Streptacidiphilus albus JL83: one gene and its partner. The protein of the gene in region 1 interacts with the protein of each later gene in a pairwise test. Links are inferred from orthologs where the notes say so. Each region holds a gene or a part of one and is shown on either strand. Other genes may lie near its edges.

What was found.
Region 2: the proteins of BS75_RS25560 (region 1) and BS75_RS30025 interact in binary tests that used the Escherichia coli proteins (3 or more experiments, as listed by UniProt). The link is inferred for Streptacidiphilus albus JL83 from one-to-one orthologs.

What each region holds. Positions count from the first base shown.
Region 1 is NZ_JQML01000001.1:5,826,034-5,838,115, reverse strand. What follows is about bases 4,838-9,266. They hold BS75_RS25560 (multifunctional oxoglutarate decarboxylase/oxoglutarate dehydrogenase thiamine pyrophosphate-binding subunit/dihydrolipoyllysine-residue succinyltransferase subunit), read left to right. Parts: upstream 4,838-5,208; coding sequence 5,209-9,066; downstream 9,067-9,266. Other genes in these bases: BS75_RS25555 (DUF6104 family protein), read left to right, coding at 9,217-9,266; BS75_RS25565 (sensor histidine kinase), read left to right, coding at 4,838-4,937. In the rest of the region: BS75_RS46935 (endopeptidase La), read right to left, coding at 1-1,839; BS75_RS25575 (spermidine synthase family protein), read left to right, coding at 2,094-2,789; BS75_RS25570 (response regulator transcription factor), read left to right, coding at 3,010-3,744; more of BS75_RS25565, read left to right, coding at 3,741-4,837; more of BS75_RS25555, read left to right, coding at 9,267-9,399; BS75_RS25550 (hypothetical protein), read right to left, coding at 9,406-10,152; BS75_RS25545 (DUF4097 family beta strand repeat-containing protein), read left to right, coding at 10,376-11,287; BS75_RS25540 (PadR family transcriptional regulator), read left to right, coding at 11,284-12,082. UniProt on the Escherichia coli protein: E1 component of the 2-oxoglutarate dehydrogenase (OGDH) complex which catalyzes the decarboxylation of 2-oxoglutarate, the first step in the conversion of 2-oxoglutarate to succinyl-CoA and CO(2).
Region 2 is NZ_JQML01000001.1:6,827,823-6,838,446, reverse strand. The notes cover bases 3,174-6,144. They hold BS75_RS30025 (ABC-F family ATP-binding cassette domain-containing protein), read right to left. Parts: upstream 5,473-6,144; coding sequence 3,874-5,472; downstream 3,174-3,873. Other genes in these bases: BS75_RS44930 (outer membrane protein assembly factor BamB family protein), read right to left, coding at 5,527-6,144; BS75_RS30030 (helix-turn-helix domain-containing protein), read right to left, coding at 3,287-3,520. Outside these bases: alkaline shock response membrane anchor protein AmaP, read right to left, coding at 1-444; BS75_RS30055 (DUF6286 domain-containing protein), read right to left, coding at 503-1,123; BS75_RS30050 (Asp23/Gls24 family envelope stress response protein), read right to left, coding at 1,120-1,485; BS75_RS30045 (hypothetical protein), read right to left, coding at 1,482-1,670; BS75_RS30040 (Asp23/Gls24 family envelope stress response protein), read right to left, coding at 1,667-2,122; BS75_RS30035 (enoyl-CoA hydratase/isomerase family protein), read right to left, coding at 2,302-3,060; more of BS75_RS44930, read right to left, coding at 6,145-6,246; BS75_RS30015 (YnfA family protein), read right to left, coding at 6,365-6,697; BS75_RS52305 (GNAT family N-acetyltransferase), read right to left, coding at 8,131-9,294; BS75_RS29995 (Wzz/FepE/Etk N-terminal domain-containing protein), read right to left, coding at 9,291-10,058; BS75_RS29990 (glycosyltransferase), read right to left, coding at 10,045-10,624. UniProt on the Escherichia coli protein: Genetic data indicate it may be involved in ribosome assembly or function.

The DNA of each region.
Region 1 (12,082 bases):
GGCCTCGCGGGTGTACTCGCCCGCCAGGCTGCGCAGCGCGGACTCGTCCACCAGCACCTCGTCCGCGCCGAGTCCGGCCCGGTCCAGCTGCCGGGGCAGCAGGTGGTCGCGGGCGATGACGACCTTCTCGTCCTCGGTGTAGCCGTCGAGCCGGACCAGCTCCATCCGGTCCAGCAGCGCTTCCGGGATGGACTCCAGCACATTGGCGGTGGCCAGGAAGACCACGTCCGAGAGGTCGAGCTCGACCTCCAGGTAGTGGTCGCGGAAGGTGTGGTTCTGGGCCGGGTCGAGGACCTCCAGCAGCGCGGCGGCCGGGTCGCCCCGGTAGTCCGAGCCGACCTTGTCGATCTCGTCCAGCAGCACGACCGGGTTCATCGAGCCGGCCTCCTTGATGGCGCGGACGATCCGGCCGGGCAGGGCGCCGACGTAGGTGCGGCGGTGGCCCCGGATCTCCGCCTCGTCCCGGACGCCGCCGAGGGCGACCCGGACGAAGGAGCGGCCCATGGCGCGGGCGACGGACTCGCCGAGCGAGGTCTTGCCGACCCCGGGCGGACCGACCAGCGCCAGCACCGCGCCGCCCGCCCGTCGCCCACCACCACCCTTGTTCGTGGTGCTTCGCACCGCACCGCCCGCCCGTCGCCCACCACCACCCTTGTTCGTGGTGCTTCGCACCGCACCGCCCGCCCGTCGCCCACCACCACCCTTGTTCGTGGTGCTTCGCACCGCCGCACCATCCGTCTGGCCGCCGACCAGGCCGAGGCCCCGGTCCGCGCGGCGCTTGCGGACGGCCAGGTACTCGACGATCCGGTCCTTGACGTCGTCCAGGCCGAAGTGGTCGGCGTCGAGCACGGCCCGCGCGCCGGCGATGTCGTAGGCGTCCTCGCTGCGCTCGTTCCAGGGCAGTTCCAGCACGGTGTCCAGCCAGGTGCGGATCCAGCTGCCCTCGGGTGAGGCGTCCGAGGAGCGCTCCAGCTTGTCGACCTCCTTGAGGGCAGCCTCACGGACCTTCTCGGGCAGGTCGGCGGACTCGACCCGGGCCCGGTAGTCCTCCTCCTCGGAGGCGGAGTCGCCCTCCAGGTCGGCCAGCTCCTTCTTGACCGCGTCGAGCTGGCGGCGCAGCAGGAACTCCTTCTGCTGCTTCTCCATGCCCTCCTGGACGTCCTTGCGGATGGTCTCGGCGACGTCCTCCTCGGCCAGGTGGTCGCGCAGCAGCTGGAAGGACTGCTTCAGCCGGGCGACCGGGTCGGTCTCCTCCAGCACGGCGACCTTCTCCGCGCCGCTGAGGAAGGGCGCGTAGCCGATGTTGTCGGCGAGGTCCGAGACGTCCTCGATCTGCGCGACCCGGTCGACGATCTGCCAGGCCCCGCGCTTCTGGAGCCAGCTGGTGGTCAGCGCCTTGTAGTCGCGGACCAGCTCGGCGACGGCGCCGGGCAGCGGTTCGGGGACGGCGGGCGACTCGACCGGGGCGGCCTCCACCCAGAGCGCGGCGCCGGGGCCGGTGGTACCGGCGCCGATCCGCACCCGGCGGACCCCGCGGACCAGCGCGGCGGCCTCGCCGTCGGCCAGCCGGCCGACCTGCTCGATGGTGGCGAGGGTGCCGATCGCGCCGTAGTTGCCGTCGATCCTGGGCACCAGCAGCAGCCGGGCCTTGCGGGCGCTCGCCACGGTGCGGATGCCGGGCGTGCGCGCCCCGCTGTCCCGGACCGCCGCCTGCGCTGCCTCGACGGCGGCGCGGACCTCCGGATCGGAGAGGTCGAGCGGAACGACCATGCCGGGCAGGACCGCGTCGTCGTCGAGCGGCAGCACCGGCAGTGTCAGTGAGGTGGACGTCGAAGCCATGATCTCTCCCGAGTCACAGAAGTTGAGTTACCTGGACTAAAGGAGATTGACCCCCATGTTGTTCCCCGGCCCTGTTCGCTGTCAGCGATCGGCCGCCGGCCACCGAGCACACCCGGGCCCGCGGCGCAACCCGTTCGCACGTCGCGGGCTCGGCCGAGGACAATGGCTGCGCGAAAAAACCGACCCGCGCACCCTGCTCCGTCCGGGGTCCGACCCCGGGCCCCGTGCGCACCAACACCACGGAGGCCGCATCCATGCCTTTCCCGTACGACCCCGCCGCCCAGCCGGAGCTCCTCGACCGCCGTGAGGGGCCCTACGGCGAGGTGGCCCTGCGCCGCCGGGGCGAGCGGTACGAGATCATCGCCAACGGCTGCTTCCTGATGGACACCTCCGACGGCCGCTCCGAGCGGCTGCTGGTCAGCGCCGCGCTGGACGCGCTGCCCGCAGGCACCGCCGGCCACCTGCTGATCGGCGGCCTGGGCGTCGGCTTCTCGCTGGCCGAGGCCGCCGCCGACCCGCGCCCGGCCCGGATCACGGTGCTGGAGCGCGAGCAGGCGGTGATCGACTGGCACACCGTCGCCCCGGCCCCGCTCGCCCCCTTCGCCGGCGCCGGCCACGCCGACCCCCGGGTCCGGCTGGTCCAGGACGACCTGCTGCACCACCTGCGCACCACCTGCGAGCGCTACCACGCGCTCTGCCTGGACATCGACAACGGACCGGACTGGACCGTCACCGACGCCAACGGCGGCCTCTACGGCTTCGCCGGGCTCACCGTGCTGGAGCGGGTGCTCGCGCCGGGCGGCGTGCTGGCGGTCTGGAGCGCCTCCGCCGCACCGGTTTTCGAGGAGCGTCTCCGAGCACGATTCCCGCAGGTGACACGCCTGGATGTGGCGGTGGAAACGGAACGCGGGGAGCCGGATGTGGTGTACCTCGCCTCCCGGGAGGCGTGAGCTCCCGGTAAAGTCCGTGCGCGGTACCCCCCGAAGGGCCGGTTTATCGACGACTGGCCCCCCGTGCCCGGCTCCAGTACGTACGCTGCGACTGGACGGTCCGACCGGGGGCGACGGGCACGACAGGGCAGCAGCGCGGCAGGGCACAGCGATACAGCGGCACAACGGAACGGGCCGGCACCGAGTCGGCCCGGTCCAGCGAACTCAGGGGGGCGGTGGCATGACCGTGACAGAGCTGCAGCAGCAGGAGACCGGCGGACCCGGGGGCCAGCGACGGGTCCTGGTCGTCGAGGACGAACCGACGATTGCCGAATCCATCGCCGCCCGGCTGGGCGCCGAGGGCTTCCGGGTCGCCATCGCCCACGACGGGCCGACCGCCGTCGACTGCTTCCAGACCTGGCAGCCCGACCTGGTGATACTCGACGTGATGCTGCCCGGCTTCGACGGCCTGGAGGTCTGCCGCCGGATCCAGGCCCACCGACCGGTGCCGGTGCTGATGCTGACGGCCCGGGACGACGAGACCGACATGCTGGTCGGCCTCGGCGTCGGCGCGGACGACTACATGACCAAGCCCTTCTCCATGCGCGAGCTGGCGGCCCGGGTGAACGTGCTGCTGCGCCGGGTCGAGCGGGCCGCGCTGGCCGCCCGCACCCCGGTCGGCGGCACGCTGCGCCTCGGCGAGCTGGAGATCGACCACGTCCAGCGCCGGGTCCGGGTGGCCGGCGGCGACGTCCACCTCACCCCCACCGAGTTCGACCTGCTGGCCTGCCTGGCGCAGCAGCCGCGCGCGGTGCTGACCCGGGAGCAGCTGCTGGCCGAGGTCTGGGACTGGACCGACGCCTCCGGCACCCGGACCGTGGACAGCCATGTGAAGGCGCTGCGCCGCAAGATCGGGGCGAACTGGATCCGCACCGTCCACGGCGTCGGCTACGCCCTGGAGTCCCCGACGCCGTGACCTCCACCGAGCGGTTGGTGCGGCGCGGGACCGCCGCGGAGCGCGCCCCGGGCCCGTTCTCCCGGCTGGCCGACCGGGTCTGGGCGGACCTGCGTCCGCTGGACCCGCTGCGCTCGATCAAGGCCAAGCTGGCGGTCCTGGTGATCAGCTCGGTCTGCATCTCCACGCTGATGGTGGTGCTGGCGCTGAACTCGGACACCCAGATCCGGATCGTCATGATCTTCTCGGTGGTCGCCTCGATGCTGATCACCCAGCTGCTGGCGCACGGCATGACCGCCCCGCTGCGGGAGATGACCGCGGCCGCCCGGGCGATGGCGGCCGGGGACTACAGCCGCCAGGTCCGGGCCACCTCCCGGGACGAGGTCGGCGAGCTGGCCACCGCCTTCAACACCATGGCCGCCGACCTGGAGGCCGCCGACCGGCAGCGCCGGGAGCTGGTCGCCAACGTCTCGCACGAGCTGCGCACCCCGATCGCCGCGCTGCGGGCGGTGCTGGAGAACGTGGTGGACGGCGTGGTCAGGCCGGAACCGGCGACCATGGCCGCCGCCCTGGAGCAGACCGAGCGGCTGGGCCGGCTGGTCGCCCACCTGCTGGACCTGTCCAAGATCGCGGACGGGGTGGCCTCGCTCGATCCGCGCCCGTTCGAGGTCGAGCCGTTCCTGGCCGGGGTGCTGCGCGGGCTGACCGTGGACGGCTCCACCTCCGGCGGCGCCAGCCGGCGCCGCCGCGACGTCTCGCTGGAGCTGGACGTCGCCCCCGGCCTGACCGCGGAGGCCGACGCCGAGCGGCTGCACCAGGTGGTCGCCAACCTGGTCGACAACTCCTGCCGGCACAGCCCGGTGAACGGCACGGTGACGGTCCGCGCCCGCGCCCTGGCGGCGGGCCCGGGGACGCCCGGCGGGGCCTCCGGCGGCCTGCTGCTGGAGGTGGCGGACCAGGGCCCGGGAATCCGGCCGGAGGACCGGCACCGGGTGTTCGAGCGCTTCAGCCGGGGCAGCGGCCCGACCTCCCAGGGCCCTGGCAGCGACGGCGGCACCGGTCTCGGCCTGGCCATCGCCCGCTGGGCGGTCGACCTGCACGGCGGCACCATCGCCGTGGCCGACGCGGACCAGGGCTGCCTGATCCGGATCACCCTCCCCGGTGCCGGTGGCTCCGATCCGGACGACGGTCAGGGACGTTCCAGGCCACTCTGAGACAGATTTGCGACAATCCCGCGCCGGTCGGCGGCCGGGCGGCAGAAACTGGGGCCATTGCCCACATATGCCGGATATTCTTGGGCGAACAGCCACTCGTTATCCCCCTTCACGACCGACTCCTAACGTCGCTTTCACGCCAATCTCGACGCCCGGACTGTGATCTGGGCGACTGCCGGGGGGCGGGACCTGCGCAGACAGGCATCGGGGGCGTAGCCTTGGCTTCCGCTGTCCACCATTCATAAGGAAGCGGAAGAGGGCGGTTGCCGCCGTGTCGCCACAGTCCCCCCATACCTCGACCAGCTCGACTGCCACAGGCTCCGGCCCCGGCGCCGACCCGACTGCCGGGTTCGGCGCCAACGAGTGGCTCGTCGACGAGATCTACCAGCAGTACCTCCAGGACCCGCAGTCCGTCGACCGGTCCTGGTGGGACTTCTTCGCCGACTACCAAGCGGGTGCCGCTGCCGGAGCCGAGGTGACGGCAGCCCCCGGGGCCCCTGCGGCCCCCTCGGCGCCGGCAGCGGCCCCCGCCGCAGCCCTCCGGGCGCCGGTAGCGCCGCAGGCGCCCTCGGCGCCGGCCGCAGTCCCGGCCCCGGCCGCACCGGTCGCGCCGCCCCACGAGACCGTCCCCGCGTCCCCGGTCGCACCGGTGCCCGCGAAGCCCTCGGCTCCGCCCGCACCCGTCCGCCGCTCGCCCTCCACCCCGGCCGAGCAGGCCGATGCCCTTAAGGACAGCAAGAACGTGACGTCCCCTGCCGCCCCGTCCGGTCCCGAGCTGGTCGCCCTCAAGGGCGTCTCCGCCAAGATCGTGGCGAACATGGACGCCTCGCTCACCATGCCGACCGCGACCAGCGTGCGCGCCCTCCCGGCGAAGCTGCTGATCGACAACCGCATCGTGATCAACAACCACCTGAAGCGCGCCCGTGGTGGCAAGGTCTCCTTCACCCACATCATCGGCTACGCGATGGTGCAGGCGATCAAGGCGATGCCGACCATGAACCACAGCTACCAGGAGCAGGACGGCAAGCACTTCCTGGTCAAGCCCGAGCACATCAACCTCGGCCTGGCGATCGACACCACCAACGCCAAGGGCGAGCGCACCCTGGTCGTCGCCGCCATCAAGAAGGCCGAGACCCTCGACTTCTTCGGCTTCTGGCAGGCCTACGAGGACATCGTCCGCCGGTCCCGCCAGGGCAAGCTGACGATGGACGACTACACCGGCGTCACCTGCTCGCTGACCAACCCGGGCGGCATCGGCACCGTCCACTCCGTGCCCCGGCTGATGAACGGTCAGGGCACCATCCTCGGTGTCGGCTCGATGGAGTACCCGGCCGAGTTCCAGGGCTCCTCCCAGGAGACCCTGTCCCGCCTGGGCGTGTCCAAGGTCATGACGCTGACCTCGACCTACGACCACCGGGTGATCCAGGGCGCGCAGTCCGGCGAGTTCCTCCGGACCATGCACCAGCTGCTGCTGGGCCAGGGCGACTTCTACGACCAGATCTTCGAGTCGCTGCGCATCCCCTACGAGCCCGTCCGCTGGGCCACGGATGTCGACAACAGCCACGACAACGAGGTCAACAAGACCGCCCGGGTCATGGAGCTGATCCACTCCTACCGGGTGCGCGGCCACCTCATGGCCGACACCGACCCGCTGGAGTACAAGCAGCGCAAGCACCCGGACCTCGACGTCCAGGCGCACGACCTGACGCTGTGGGACCTGGAGCGCGAGTTCGCGGTCGGCGGCTTCGCCGGCAAGGCGATGATGAAGCTCCGCGACATCCTCGGCGTGCTGCGCGACTCCTACTGCCGCACCATCGGCATCGAGTACATGCACATCCAGGACCCGAAGCAGCGCCGCTGGATCCAGGCCCGGGTCGAGCGCGGCAACGACAAGCCCGAGCGCGAGGAGCAGCTGCGCATCCTGCGCCGCCTCAACGCCGCCGAGGCGTTCGAGACGTTCCTGCAGACCAAGTACGTCGGCCAGAAGCGCTTCTCGCTGGAGGGCGGCGAGTCCGTCATCCCGCTGCTGGACGCGGTGCTGGACTCGGCGGCCGAGGCCCGGCTGGACGAGTCCGTGATCGGCATGGCCCACCGCGGCCGGCTGAACGTGCTGGCGAACATCGTCGGCAAGTCCTACGCGCAGATCTTCCGTGAGTTCCAGGGCAACCTGGACCCGAAGTCCATGCACGGCTCCGGCGACGTCAAGTACCACCTGGGCTCCGAGGGCACCTTCACCGGGCTGAACGGCCGGACCATCAAGGTCTCGCTGGCCGCCAACCCCTCGCACCTGGAGGCCGTGGACCCGGTCGTCGAGGGCATCGTCCGCGCCAAGCAGGACATCATCGACAAGGCCGGCGAGGCCTTCGACGTGCTCGCGGTCCAGATCCACGGTGACGCGGCCTTCGCCGGCCAGGGCGTCGTCGCGGAGACCCTGAACATGTCGCAGCTGCGCGGCTACCGCACCGGCGGCACCGTGCACCTGGTGATCAACAACCAGGTCGGCTTCACCGCCGCCCCGGCCGCCTCCCGCTCGTCCACCTACTGCACCGACGTGGCGCGGATGATCGAGGCCCCGATCTTCCACGTGAACGGCGACGACCCGGAGGCCGTGGTCCGCGTCGGCCGGCTGGCCTTCGAGTTCCGCCAGGCGTTCAACAAGGACGTCGTGATCGACCTCATCTGCTACCGCCGCCGCGGTCACAACGAGGCCGACAACCCCTCGTTCACCCAGCCGCTGATGTACGACCTGATCGACAAGAAGCGCTCGGTGCGCAAGCTCTACACCGAGGGCCTGATCGGTCGCGGCGACATCACCCTGGAAGAGGCCGAGCAGGCGCTCAAGGACTACCAGGACCAGCTGGAGAAGGTCTTCGCGGAGGTCCGCGAGGCCGACACCAGCCCGGCCCCGGCCACCAGCGAGCGTCCGCAGGCCGAGTTCCCGGTCGCGCTGAGCACCGCGATCTCGCAGGAGGTCGTCAAGCGGATCGCCGAGTCCCAGGTCGCGCTGCCCGACTGGTTCACCGTCCACCCGCGGCTGCTGCCGCAGCTCCAGCGCCGCGCGGCGATGGTCGAGGACGGCACCATCGACTGGGCCATGGGCGAGACCCTGGCCATCGGCTCGCTGCTGATGGAGGGCCACCCGGTCCGGCTGGCCGGCCAGGACAGCCGCCGCGGCACCTTCGGCACCCGGCACGCGGTGCTGGTCGACCGGGAGACCGGCGAGGACTACACCCCGCTGCTCTACCTGACCGAGGACCAGGCCCGCTACACCGTCTACGACTCGCTGCTCAGCGAGTACGCGGCGATGGGCTTCGAGTACGGCTACTCGCTGGCCCGCCCGAACGCCCTGGTGGCGTGGGAGGCCCAGTTCGGTGACTTCACCAACGGCGCCTCCACCATCGTGGACGAGTTCATCACCTCGGCCGAGATGAAGTGGGGCCAGACGTCCGGCGTCACCCTGCTGCTGCCGCACGGCTACGAGGGCCAGGGACCGGACCACTCGTCCGCCCGCATCGAGCGCTACCTGCAGATGTGCGCGGACAAGAACATGACCGTGGCCATGCCGACCCTGCCGTCGAACTACTTCCACCTGCTGCGGTGGCAGGTCCACAACCCGCACCACAAGCCGCTGATCGTCTTCACCCCGAAGTCGATGCTGCGGCTGAAGGCCAACGCGTCCAAGGTCGAGGAGTTCACCACCGGCGGCTTCCGCCCGGTGATCGGCGACACCACGGTCGACCCGGCCGCCGTCCGCAAGGTCGTCATCACCTCCGGCAAGTTCTACTACGACCTGGAGGCGGCCCGGACCGAGCGCGGCATCACCGACACCGCGATCGTCCGCGTCGAGCGGCTGTACCCGCTGCCGATCGCCGAGCTCCAGGAGGAGCTGCAGCGCTACGGCAACGACGTCCAGTACGTCTGGGCCCAGGAGGAGCCCGCCAACCAGGGCGCCTGGCCGTTCATCGCCCTGAACCTGGTGGACCACCTGGACGTGGTCGTCGGCCGCAACGCCAACGGCTCCCGGCTCCGCCGGGTCGCCCGCCCCTCCTCCTCCGCCCCGGCGGTCGGCTCGGCCAAGCGCCACGCCGTGGAGCAGGCCCAGCTGGTCGAGGACGTCTTCTCGATCTGACGCCTCCTCAGCGAGCAGTCCGACAGGCCCGGCCCCGCCTCCGCCAGGAGGGGGCCGGGCCTGTCGGCTTGGCGGGGCGTCCGCTGTCGTACGCTTCCGGACGGAGCAGTGTCATCACCCCCTTCAGCACCCCTTCAGCGGAGAGCGCGTATGTACTTCACCGACCGTGGCATCGAGGAGCTGCAGAGCCGGCGCGGCGAGGAGGAGGTCAGCTTCGACTGGCTGGCCGACCGGCTGCAGGAGTTCGTGGACCTGAACCCGGAGTTCGAAGTGCCGGTCGAGCGGCTGGCCACCTGGCTGGCGCGACTGGACGACGAGGACGACGAGGAGTAGCCCGGCTCAGCCCGGGCCGACCCGGTGGTGCTCCGGGTCGAAGGCCGCGCGGAACTGCGGGAACTGGACGGCGTCCGGATCCAGCAGGTCGATCAGGGCGACCAGGTCGTTCTGGAGTTGCTGGAGGCGCGGCGCGGCCGCGGAGGCGTCGGCGGCGAGGCTGTCGACGTCGGCCAGCGGTTGGGCGAACCAGGCGCGGAAGCTCTCGTCCTCGTCCAGCCTCCGGCAGAACTCGGCGTAGCCGAGGCAGCGGCGCTGGCCCGGGGCGCTGTCCGGATGGACCATCAGTTCGCCGACGGCGCGCTGGTGGGCCCGGAAGAGGCGCAGCTCGTTGCCGGCCTCGGAGATCCGGCCGAGGTCGGAGCCGATCCGGGAGAGCTGGGCCATGATCGCCCGATTGGTGCGGCTGCGGCCGAGGTTGAGGAACTGGATGTCGCGGCGCAGCACCTCGGCCCAGCCCAGGTACTCGGCCAGCACGAAGACCGTGCTGCGGCGGGCGAAGCCGGCCTGCTCCGGGGTGCCCTGCACCAGGAAGGACCGCAGGTAGCCGGCGCCGGCGCCGGGCGTCCGGTCCACGGCCTCGCCGTGGAGGATGTTGAAGAGCCGGCTCTGCAGGTCGAACGCGGCCCAGGCGAGCGAGGCCCCGTAGCGCACCATGTAGTTCCGCGCCTCCCAGGAGCCGAGCCGCCGCTGCTGCCAGTAGCCGAACAGCGCCGCCGCGCCCGCGCCGCCGAGTGCGACCGCTGCGGACACCACCGAGACCGCATCCACCGTGCTCCCCCTGTCGTACGTCCGGGCCCCGCCGTGCCTCGGTCGACGGATGCACGCTGCCAGCCCGGCGCACGCCTGTCCACCCCTGCCCGTCCCCCGGATTCGCGCAGGGCGCTTGACTTCCCGGCGACGCGATATATCGTGAATACCAGAACGACGCGATACATTGCGCGTTCACCAGCCACCGACCATCGGGGAGACCGGCATGTCCGAGACCTGGACCATCGACGTACCGCAGACCGTCAGCTTCGAACAGCCGGTGACCCGGCTGCGGGTGCGCACCATCGCCGGCGCGGTCAACGTCGTCGCCACCGAGGGCCCGGCCCGGCTGGAGGTGACCGAGATCGACGGGCCACCGCTGCTGGTCACCCTCGCCGGCGACGAGCTCACCGTCACCTACGAGGATCTGACCTGGAAGGACTTCCACTGGCAGTCCCTCTCCAAGGCCATCGACAAGTGGCGCACCAAGCGCCGCGCGGTGGTCTCGCTGGCCGTGCCGGCCGGGACCAGGATCGAACTCGGCTCGGTCTCCTCCGACGCGGTCATCTCCGGCGTCACCGCCCCGGTGACCGTCCACAGCGCCAGCGGCGGGATCACCCTGGTCCGGCTCGCCGGTACGGTCGAGGCCAACACCGTCACCGGCAGCATCCAGGCCCAGTCGGTCTCCGGCGACCTCAGGGCCACCACCGTCTCCGGCGAGTTCACCGTGTTCGAGGGCACCAGCCGCAAGCTCAAGGCCAACTCGGTGAGCGGGGCGATGACCGTCGACCTCGCCCACGACAACGCCACCGACGTCAACCTCACCAATGTCTCCGGCGAGGTCGCGGTCCGGATCCCGGCCCCCACGGACGCGCAGGTCCAGGCCAACACCACCAGCGGCCACGTCTCCAACGCCTTCGACCAGCTGCGCGTCGGCGGCAGCTGGGGGTCCAAGCAGATCACCGGAACCCTCGGCAAGGGCACCGGTAGGCTGAAGATCACCACCATCTCCGGAGCGGTCGCTCTGCTGTGCCGCCCCTCCGCCGAGGACGACGCCCCCGCCGACGCGCCCCGCGCCCTCGGCTCCGCCCCGTCCGACGCCGCCCCGCTCGACTTCTCCAAGGAGGACCAGGCATGAGCCGCCCCGTCTTCGCCCACGGCCGCCTCCGTCTCTACCTGCTGAAGCTGCTGGACGAGGCCCCGCGCCACGGCTACGAGGTGATCCGGCTGCTGGAGGAGCGCTTCCACGGCCTGTACGCCCCCTCGGCCGGCACCGTCTACCCGCGACTGGCCAAGCTGGAGCAGGAGGGCCTGGTCGCCCACACCGTCGAGGGCGGCCGCAAGGTCTACCGGATCACCGACGCCGGCCGCGCCGAACTCGCCTCCCGCTCCTCGGAGATCGACGCCCTGGAGGCCGAGATCCGGGACTCCGTGGCCCAGTTGGCCGACCAGATCCGGGAGGACGTCCGTGACTCCGCGACCGACCTCCGCGAGGAGATGCGCCGGGCCGCCAAGGAGTCCCGCCGACAGGCCATGGGCACCGACAAGGGCTGGGGCCCGGACCCGGTCTGGGGCGGCGGCGACGGGCCCTGGCCCGGCATGGACCGGGAGGCCTGGCAGCGCACCAAGGAGGAGTGGCGGCAGGCCAAGGAACAGGCCAAGGAGCAGGCCCGGCAGGCCAAGGAGCAGGCCCGCAACGCCCGTGAGGAGGCCCGCGCCGCCCGCGAGCAGACCAGGGCCGTCCGGGACCAGGTCCGCGCCGAGGCGCACCGGGTGGGCGAGCAGATCCGCACCCATGCCAAGAACGGCGACTGGCCGACCGGTCTGGCCGAGGGACTGGCCGAACTGACCCGCACCCTCACCGGCCTGGCCGATCCGACCCGCTGGAGCCCCGCCGAGGACACCGTCGGCGCCCCCGCCGACTCCGCCCCCG
Region 2 (10,624 bases), 1.0 Mb from region 1 along the record:
GCGGGCACGCCGACGGTGGCCCTGGACCCGGACTCGGGCCCGGGCCACACCCGGGAGTTCTTCCGCCTCGCCGGCGACGGCCGCCGCGAGCGCGCCGCTGCGGACCAGGGTCCGCGAGCGCGGTCCCCGGTCCGGCACCGGCACCGGCAGATCGCCGGCCGTGCCCCGGTGGAGCTGGCCGATCAGCCACCACAGCGACAGCAGGGTGAGCACTGCGAGTCCGGCGAAGGCCGTCGGCCACCACCAACCGTGGTTTCGCCACTGGTCGCGCTGCGCAGCCGTCAGTACCGCGTGGTGGGGCTGCATCACCGACCAGTGGGCCGGCAGGCCCAGATGCCAGCGCCGGTTCAGGTTCAGCCCGCCGATCAGCAGCAGTCCTCCGCCGCCCAGCAGCACCAGGCCGACGAGGCCGAGCAGCACGCGGTTCACCGCAGTACGGGTCATGTCGGCCCCTGCTTCCTTCTCCTGGCCCACGCGGCGTCCACGCCGCATCCGCGCGCGCTCATGACTTGCTGCTCCGTACCTTCACCTTGACGACCGGCGGGCGGACCAGGCCCATCCGGTCGCGTTCTGCGGACAGATGCCGCGTCAGCTCCTCGGCTGCCTGCTCATGGGCCCCGAAGCCGACGACAGCCCTGATCACGGCCCGGCGGCGTCCCACCTTGACCCTGGCGCCCTTGACGCCGTTGACCTCCAGGGTGGCCCTGTGCAGCAGGGCGCCGGCTGCGCTGCGCTCCAGTACCGCCCGGACGCCGCTGGTACCGACCCCGGTCATCGGGAGCACGCCGCGCCGACCGGGGGTGAGCGCGAGCAGCAGCAGCCACAGGCCGAGGACGAGGCCGACGGCCGAGCCGGCGATCACCCAGTGGTTGTTCAGGCTGTGGTCGGCCAAGGCGTCGGTGATCCGGGTCCGCCAGTGGTGGGCGGTGTGCCCGGTGTGGATGTAGACCTCTTCGTAGAGCAGCGCACCGCCGGCACCGGTCAGCACGAGAGCGGTCAGCGCGGCGGCGTTGCGCCGGGTCGACCAGGGACGGCGGGGCCGGAGCGGGCCGGGACCGACCTCGGCGGCCTCCGTCGGCAGAGCGGGCAAGGGAGCGGGCCCGGGAGCGGGGGCGGTGGTCACCGGAGCTCGGCCTCCGTCGCCGGGGGCACCAGGCGTTCGACCACCAGCGACACCCGGGGCTGTTCCACTCCGGCGAGGTGTTCGAGCCGGTGGACGACGCGCCGATGGACCTCTCCGGTGAGGTCGGCGATGTCCACCGGGTAGGGCAGGTCGAGTCCGAGCCGGACACTGACGCCGTGGCGTCCGTGGCCGGCCTTGGCGCGCGGCGGGGTGAGCCGTTCGGGTTCCGCCGTGTACGCGTTCAGGGCCTCGGCAGCGGCCTGGCCCGCGATGCGGGACAGCACCCGGTCGGCGATCCGGGTGCTGCCGCGTTCTTCGGGGGCGTGCAGGGGGACGGTGTCGGGGGCCGGGCCGAACGTCATCCGCGCTTCCGGTCCCGGGTCCTGAGCAGGTCCCCGAATTCCAGATCGCCCTCCAGCAGGAGGCCGACGACGAAGCCGACCGCGCCGAGCGCGGCGACCAGCAGAAAGGCGGCGAAGCCGCCGAAGTAGCCCGCGAATCCGAGGGCCATGCCGACGGCGATGCCGATGACGGGCAGCAGGCTCACTGAACCCTGCTCTCGGTGGGCTCGTCCTCGTCCTGCTCGTCCGGGAGGTGGACGTCGTTGACGGCGATGTTGACCTCGACCACCTGGAGGCCGGTGGCGCGCTCGACCGCCTCGATGACGTGGGAGCGCACGGCCGAGGCGAGCCTCCGGATCGGAACGCCGTATTCGACGATCAGGTCGATGTCGAGCGCCGCCTGCTTCTCGCCGACCTCGGCCTTCACGCCCCTGCTGACGTTGGGCTTGCCGCCCGGGACCCGCTCGCGCACCGCGCCGAAGCCCCGGGAGCCGCTGCCGAGGGCGTGGATGCCGTCGATCTCGCGCGCGGCCATGCCGGCGATCTTCTCGACCACGCCGACTGCGATGGTGGTTCGCCCCCGCTCACCGTGCGGCGAGACATTGACGGTGTCCCCGGAGTCGGTCTTGGGCGGGGCCGGCTTGGCGATCTCGGTCATCAGGACTCCCTCGTCGGGCGTACCGGAACCGGTGCGACGAATCTGCACCAATCCGGACATGTCACCGCAACCCTAGGAGCACCCTGCAGGGGCTCACACGATGGACATGCCGAACGGGTGAAGATTCGTCACCACGGCCGACCGAGCCGTGCTCGTCGTGCCGGCCGACCGCCCGCCGACTACTCGCCGATTCCGGCCAGGTCCCGCAGTCGGCGCAGCTGGGCGGCGCGCTCGGCGGCGCGCTGCTCGTCGTAGTCGCGGGTGGTCGCGCCCTGGAGCAGCGCCTTGGTCTCCACCAGGGCGTCGCGGGGCGCGGCCAGCAGCGCGGCGCCGAGGTCGGCGGCGGCGGCGTCCAGCTCGGCCGGCGGGACCGCGAGGTTGGCCAGGCCGATCCGGACCGCCTCGTCGGCCTGCACCCAGCGTCCGGTGCCGCAGATCTCCAGGGCGCGGGCCGGGCCGACCAGGTCGACCAGCGGCTTGGTGCCGGCCAGGTCGGGGACCAGGCCGAGCACGGTCTCGCGCATCGCGAACTGGGCGTCGGTGGCGCAGACCCGCAGGTCGCAGGCGAGCGCGAGCTGGAAGCCGGCGCCGACGGCGTGGCCCTGGACGGCGGCGACGGTGACCAGGTCGGGGCGGCGCCACCAGGTGAAGGCCTCCTGGTAGCCGCTGATGACCGCGTCGCCGTCGGCGCCCCGGGCGAGGTCGGCGAGGGGGCGCTCCCCGGGGATGCCCTCGGGGGTGAACGCGGCCCGGTCGAGACCGGCCGAGAAGGAGACGCCCTCGGCGCGGAGCAGTACCAGCCGGACGCTGCCGGGCAGCGAGCGGCCGATGGCAGCGAGGGCCCGCCAGAGCGCGGGCGACTGGGAGTTGCGCCGCTCGGGACGGCAGAGGGTCACCGTGGCGACGGTCGGCGCTTCGCTGTCGAGTTCGAGCCGCACCCCTGCCTGCTCCCATTCGGCGGGGGCGGCGCCAGGGCCGGACTGCGTGGTGTGGAGCGGGCTGGACACAGGGGCCTCCGGCAGCTGGGGAACGAAGCTACTGAAGAGTAATACCTGCGCCGGGCCCGTGACACGACGATCGGCGGTCGGGTGGGAGGCCGTAGGACCGGTCACTCCCCCAAACCGCCGAAGCGCCAGGGCCAATCTGTTGGGACCTGACGTGAGGTCAGGACCCGGCTGCCGTGGCAGCCTTGGACTTACCGCGCGTGGCGCCGCCGCGACCGCGAAGGGAAACTCCGGACTCGCTGAGCATGCGGTGGACGAAGCCGTAGGAACGGCCCGTCTCCTCCGCGAGCGCCCGGATGCTCGCACCGGAGTCGTACTTCTTCTTGAGCTCGGTCGCGAGCTTGTCCCGTGCGGCACCAGTCACCCGGCTGCCCTTTTTCAGAGTCTCGGCCACCCGTGCCTCCTCGTAGCAAGTGCTCTGTCGGAATCCCATGATCACCCATGGGGCGCTCCCTGGCCACCCATTCTGCAAGGTCAATACTCGGAAATTACCGGGGAAGGGGCGTTCCCGCGCGTGCGATCAGCGCTCGGCAGCGGGTTGCGCGCCCCCCGTGAGATGCCTGCTGCTGAAGTGAAAATGCTGATCAGCAAGGGTGAATGGCTAATACACAGGATTGTCCGGAGGACAGGAAAACTCCTGCGGGCGTCGATCTGGCAGTCCATCGACCGATATGAACTCTTCTGGTCCAGATGCATGATCTCCCGGCCAGTCGAGGACCGGGAGACCACTGCGGCGGGGTGTTCGGGTCAGGCCAGCGAGACCAGGTCCGCGTAGCCCTCGCTCCACAGGTCCTCGACGCCGTCCGGCAGCAGGATGATCCGCTCCGGCTCCAGCGCGTGGACCGCGCCCTCGTCGTGGGTGACCAGCACCACCGCGCCGGTGAAGGAGCGCAGCGCGCCGAGGATCTCCTCGCGGCTGGCCGGGTCCAGGTTGTTGGTGGGCTCGTCGAGCAGCAGCACATTGGCGCTGGAGACGACCAGGGTGGCCAGGGCCAGACGGGTCTTCTCGCCGCCGGAGAGCACCCCGGCCGGCTTGTCCACGTCGTCGCCGGTGAACAGGAAGGAGCCGAGGATCTTGCGGACCGCGACCAGGTCCATGTCCGGCGCGGCCGAACGCATGTTCTCCAGGATCGTCCGGTCGTTGTCCAGGGTCTCGTGCTCCTGGGCGTAGTAGCCGATCTTCAGGCCGTGGCCGGGCTGGATCTCGCCGGTGTCCGGCTTCTCCACGCCCGCGAGCATCCGCAGCAGCGTGGTCTTGCCGGCGCCGTTCAGGCCCAGGACGACGACCTTGGAGCCCTTGTCGATGGCCAGGTCGACGTCGGTGAAGATCTCCAGCGAGCCGTAGGACTTCGACAGGCCGGAGGCCATCAGCGGCGTCTTGCCGCAGGGCGCCGGGTCCGGGAAGCGCAGCTTGGCGACGCGGTCGGTCTGGCGAACCGCCTCCAGCCCGGAGAGCAGCTTCTCGGCGCGCCGGGCCATGTTCTGCGCGGCCACGGTCTTGGTCGCCTTCGCACGCATCTTGTCGGCCTGCGAGTTCAGCTGCGAAGCCTTCTTCTCGGCATTGGAGCGCTCACGCTTTCGGCGCTTCTCGTCGGCTTCACGCTGCTGCTGGTAAAGCTTCCACCCCATGTTGTAGACATCGATGCAGGTCCGGTTGGCATCCAGGTAGAACACCTTGTTCACAACGGTCTCGACCAGCTCGATGTCGTGGGAGATCACGATGAATCCGCCGCGATAGGTCTTGAGATAGTCGCGCAACCAGATGATCGAGTCGGCGTCCAGGTGGTTGGTCGGCTCGTCGAGCAGCAGGGTGTCGGAGTCGGAGAAGAGAATGCGCGCCAGTTCCACCCGGCGGCGCTGACCGCCGGACAGGGTGTGCAGCGGCTGCGCGAGGATCCGGTCCGGCAGGCCCAGGCTGGCGGCGATGGTCGCGGCCTCGGCCTCGGCCGCGTAGCCGCCCTTGGTGAGGAACTCGGTCTCCAGCCGGGAGTACTTCTTCATCGCGTCGTCGCGGGTCTGGCCCTTGCCGTTGGCCATCCGGTCCTCGGCCTGGCGCATCTTGCGCAGCACCGAGTCCAGCTCGCGGGCGGACAGGATCCGGTCGCTGGCCAGGACGTCGAGGTCACCGGTGCGCGGGTCCTGCGGGAGGTAGCCGACCTGGCCGCTGCGGGTGACCGTGCCGGCGGCGGGGACGCCCTCGCCCGCCAGCACCTTGGTCAGGGTGGTCTTGCCCGCGCCGTTCCGCCCGACCAGGCCGATGCGGTCCCCGGGGGCGACCCGGAAGGTCGCGGACTCGATCAGGATTCGGGCGCCGGCGCGCAGTTCGAGGGCGTTGGCGGCGATCATGGTGAAGTCACTCCCGGTCGGGCACTGGCGCGGGCCGTCGACACCGGGCCCAGCTCAAGATGCCCAGTCTACCGGGGGCAGGCCGGTTAGACGGTCGAGCAGCAGCGGGCGGAGCAGCGGGGGCTCGGCCACGCCCACCGTCCCGGGCCCCCCGGGCACCGGATCGGCGAACCGGCCGGTCGCCCGCTGCCAGCGCCGGCCCTCGCCGTCGAAGGCCTCAACGGTGCTGTGGACAGCGCAGGGACGGGCCGCCACCACCAGACCGCCGGTCACCAGCACCCGGCCGGGGGCGTAGCCGCAGCCCGGCGGCGGCAGGCTGTCGGTGCGGATGGCCCCATCGGATGTGGTGTACGTCACCACCAGCTCCGGGGTGAGCACCAGCAGCGCCGCGCCGTCCTCCAGCGGCACCAGCCTGACCCCGCCCCCGACTCCGGGGACGAAGCGGTGCCAGCGGACGGCGGGCTGGTCCGGGCGCATCGCGGTGAGCATCCCGTCGTCCCAGACCGCGACGGTGGTGCCGGCCGCGGCGACCAGCCGCAGCGGGAACCGGCCGGGACGGCGGTAGGACCAGGCCAACCGGCCGCTGCGGCGGTCGTAGGCCAGCACCGAGTGGTCGCCGCCGCGCCGCAGGGCGTCCGCGGAGACCGAGTGCGCCGAGCGGGAGACCAGGTCGTCGCCGAAGGGGGTGGGGCGGTGCTCCCGGGCGGCGGCCCCACCGACCGCGACGGCCAGGAGCAGGACCAGGCCGAGGGGGCCGAGGCGGGCGGGACGCATGGTCCGACGGTAGGCGTTGCCGAGGGGTCTGCCCCGCTTTGCCGGGAAAGCCGCCGACGGCGCGGCGCGGCGCGACCCGCCGAGGGGCGGCTCGGGCCCGGCCCGGCTCAGCCGTGGCTCAGGCCCGGGGCTGGCAGATGATCAGCGCGGTACCGACCAGGCAGATGCCCGCCCCGGTCAGGTCCCAGACGGTCGGCCGGAACCCGTCCAGCGCCATCCCCCAGGCGAGCGAACCGGCCACGAAGACGCCCCCGTAGGCGGCGAGCACCCGGCCGAAGGAGGCGTCCGGCTGGAGCGCGGCGACGAAGCCGTACGCCCCCAGCGCCAGCACGCCCGCGACGGCGTACTGCCAGCCGCGGTGCTCCTTGACGCTCTGCCACACCAGCCAGCATCCGCCGATCTCGGCCAGACCGGCCAGCAGGAACAACAAAGTGGATCTTAGGACGGTCACCTCGTCAGCTTAGAGCCCACCCGATCGAGTTCATCGAGGTGAGGGCCGGTCAGGTGTGTCCCCCGGGCTTGAGCGCCACCGACGCCTACCGTGGAGTACGGGTCACCGACAAATCGGGGCGGCACGGACGATGGAGGGCTGATGCGGCGTTGGCGGGTGGTGCTGACCGGGCTGACCGCGCTGTGCTCCGGCCTCGCCCTGGCCGGGCTGACCGGCATGGTGCCGCCGCAGGAGGCCGCCGGCCAGGACGGCAGCGTGGACGACACCGCGATGCCGCTGCACGACGTGCCCTTCGGCCTGTTCCTCGGCTCGGACGAGTCGGACAGTGCGGAGCAGCAGGTGTCGCAGTGGCTGAACGGCGCTCAGGTCCAGGTCGGCCACACCTATCTGCCCGGGAACAACTGGGACGACATCGACGGCGACCCGACCCGCCTCGGCGGCTGGGCCGCCTGGCGGACGGCGACTCCGGACCGGTTGATCGTCATCGGGGTGCCGATGCTCCCGGACAACGAGGGCAATGTGGACGACGACGACGTCCGGTCGCAGCTGCGGCAGGGCGCGGCCGGTGACTTCGACAGCCACTTCACCACCCTGTCCCGGCGGCTGGTGGCCCTGGGCCTGTCGGACGCGGTGCTCACCGTGGGCTGGGAGATGAACGGCACCACCTACACCAGCCGCTGCGGTCCCGACCCGGACAGCTGGAAGGCGTACTGGCGACGCATCGTCACCGCGATGCGCGCGGTCCCCGGCCAGCACCTGCGCTTCGAGTTCGCGCCGACCCGGGGCGCGGACGCCCACCCCTGGCCGGACTGCTACCCGGGTGACGACGTCACCGACGTGATCGGCATGGACAGCTACGACATGGCGGCCGACGACCCGGACCGGACCGCCGACTTCGACTCCTACGTCCACGAGCCCTACGGGCTGCTGGCGCAGGTGCGGTTCGCCAAGCAGCACGACAAGCCGGTGTCCTACCCGGAGTGGGGCATGTACAACCGGGGCGACGACCCCGGGTACGTCCAGCGGATGCTGGAGTGGATGGGCACCCACGACACCCTCTACCAGACCGTCACCGACTACTGCCCGCACGGCGTCTGGGGCTGCACCGACAACCCGCGTGCCAGCCGGGTGTTCCGCCGGGTGCTGGGCGGCCAGCCCGCGATCACGCCCGCGCCGACGCCGACGCCCACCCCGAGCCCGACCCCGAGCCCGACCCCGACGCGGACGCCCACCCCGACGCCCGTCCCGACCGCGACGCCCGCGCCGTCCCGGACCGCGACGCCGACCCCGGTCGGCAGCACCGGCCGCCAGCCGAGCCGGACCCCGATCGGCAGCACCGCGCCGAGCCCCCGGCCGCGCCGCCGGCCGGGGCCGGCGCCCCAGGGCCCGCGCCCTCGGACGCGGAGCGCCGGGGCCGGTGAGGGCCGCGCGCCTCAGGCGCGGAGCGTGCGCAGCCGGGCGCGGACGGAGACCAGCCAGGGCGCGCTGGTCCGCAGTCGGCGGAGCACCGACCGGCGCAGCCGGGCCGCGCCCGCGTACAGGGCGACGGCCGGGCCGCCGCCGAGCAGCAGCCGCTGGTTGCGGGCCTGCTCGGGCCGCCAGCGCTGCTTGTAGGGCTCGTCCCCGCGCAGCAGGCTGAGCTCGCCGCGACCGGTCCCGGCCGCGTGCGCCAGGCTCTCGCGGAAGAGCATCCCGGCGATGTCGAGCTGCTCCCGGACGTCCGGGTGCACCCCGTAGAAGTAGATCGCCGCCAGGTCCGGGCCCTGCAGGGTCAGGTCGCTGGCGATCAGCCGGCCGTCCAGCCGGTACTCGCGGACACCGGCCCGGTCGGCCAGCGACATCCGTCCGGCCGCCCGGCTCAGGTGCTGGGCGAAGCGTTCGCGCAGGTGCTCGGGGGTGGCCCCGCGCCCGCGCCACTGCAGCTCGTGCAGCACCATCAGCTCGCCGATCGCCCCGGGGACCTCGGCCGAGGGCACCAGCCGGGTCTCGACCCCGGCGGCGGCGAGCTTCCGCAGTTTGACCCGGGTGCGCTGGGCGGTCCGTCCCGGCAGCCGGGTGAGCAGTTCCTCCACCGGAACGCCGGGCAGGTGCTGGCAGACCGAGTCGGGCAGGGTCCGCGCCGCGCCGCGCCAGTGGTCGGCGAGCCGGACGGCGGCGGCGTCCTGGCGCAGTTCGCGCAGGTCGAGCACGGACCAGGGGCGGGCCAGGCCCAGTTCCCGGTCCAGCGCCCGGGCCAGGAAGGCGGCGGCCTCGTCCGCGTGCCGGTCGTCGACCAGCACGTCGAGGAAGTCGGTCAGCCCGGCCCCGACCGGCACCAGCACCGGCAGCAGCCGGTGCCGGAGCATCAGCGGCGCGACGGCGACCAACCGGCCGTCCCGACGCACCGTCACCAGCCGCAGCCGACCGGGCCGGCCGTACGACTGCCACCAGGAGGAGAGCCAGGCGTGGCTCTGGAAGGGAGTGGCCGGGGCACAGCGGTCGAGCAGGTCGTCCCACTCCCCCGCGAGTCCGTCGAAGGCGGCGGGGTCACGGAGGACCTCGGCCTCCCAGCACGGAGCGGTCCGCAGCGGAGCGGCAGGGCTCGGCGCGGACGTCATCGGCCGGCCTTGGCCTCGTCCCGCCCGGCCAACGGACGCGGCTGCGGCAGGTCGGCGCCGACGGCCGGCCCGGCAGCCGGCTCGGCGGCGGGCTCGGTGGCCTCGGCGGCGGGCTCGGTGGCGGGCGTGGGCCCGGGCGCGGGCCGGGCGCCCTGCAGGGACGTCCCGCCGCCGAGGTCACGGCGGCGGACCAGCAGGCCGAGCCCGCCGATCAGTACGCCCGCCGCGCCGCCCACGGCGACGTCCAGGGACCGGGTCGGGGTGCTGGGGGCGTCCGGGGTCGCGGCGGCGGCGAAGGAGAGCAGCTTCACGCCGGTCTGCCTGGTGGTCGCATTGCCGAAGTCGACCAGGGAGCGGGCGACCGCATTGGCCTCGCGGGCGGACAGTCGGGCCCCGGGGGCGGTGCCGCTGATCTGGATCATGGGGGCGTCCGGCGAGGTCAGCGCCTCGATCCGGGCCGCCAGGGCGGTCACCGGGACCCCGGTGTCGGCCGAGGCGGACTGGAGCACCTCCGGCTGGGCGATGATCCGGCCGTAGGCCTGGGCGAAGTTGACCGCCGCCGTACTGTCGGCCCCGCCCTGCGGGACCACCATCACATAGGCGTTGGCCTGGTAGGCGGCCGGGGCCACCAGTGCGTAACCGGCGCCGCCGAGGGTTCCCAGCGGGACCGCCGCCAGCAGCGGCCACCAGCGGCGGAGCAGCCGGCTCCGCCGACCGGCGGCGTCGTGACCGGCGGCGGTCGTGGGGCGGTCAGCGTCGAGCATGGTTCTCCTCCGGAGCGGACAGGGGTGGGACCGGCCGTCGGCCGGTCTGCCGGTAGAGCTCGGCGACCCCGAGGGCCAGCCGGGCGGTGTCGTAGTGCCGGACCGCCTCCGGCTGGGCCAGGACCCGGGCGGCGGACCGGCCGGTCCGCAGCGCCTCCAACTCGGCCGCGTAGTAGCCGGGCTGGGCGATGGTCAGCCGGGCGCCGGGGGCGGCCCCGGCAGGCAGTTCGGCCAGCGCCGGGCCCGAGGACCAGCGCACCGGCAGCCCGGCGGCCAGCGCTTCCAGCAGCGAGAGGCCGAAGGTCTCCCCGGTGGAGGGCGCGGCCAGCACGTCCATCGCGGTGAGCAGTTCCGGGACGTCGGCCCGTTCGCCGGTGAGGACGACCCGGTCGGCCAGCCCGGCCGCGCGGGCCTGCCACTCCAGTTCGGCCCGGGCGCTGCCGTCGCCGACCAGCAGCAGCCAGGCCGGGCCCATCTGCCCGAGCGCGTCGATCAGCACGTCGAACCGCTTTCCGGGCACCAGCCGACCGACCCCGCCGACCACGAAGGCGTCCTGCGGCAGGCCC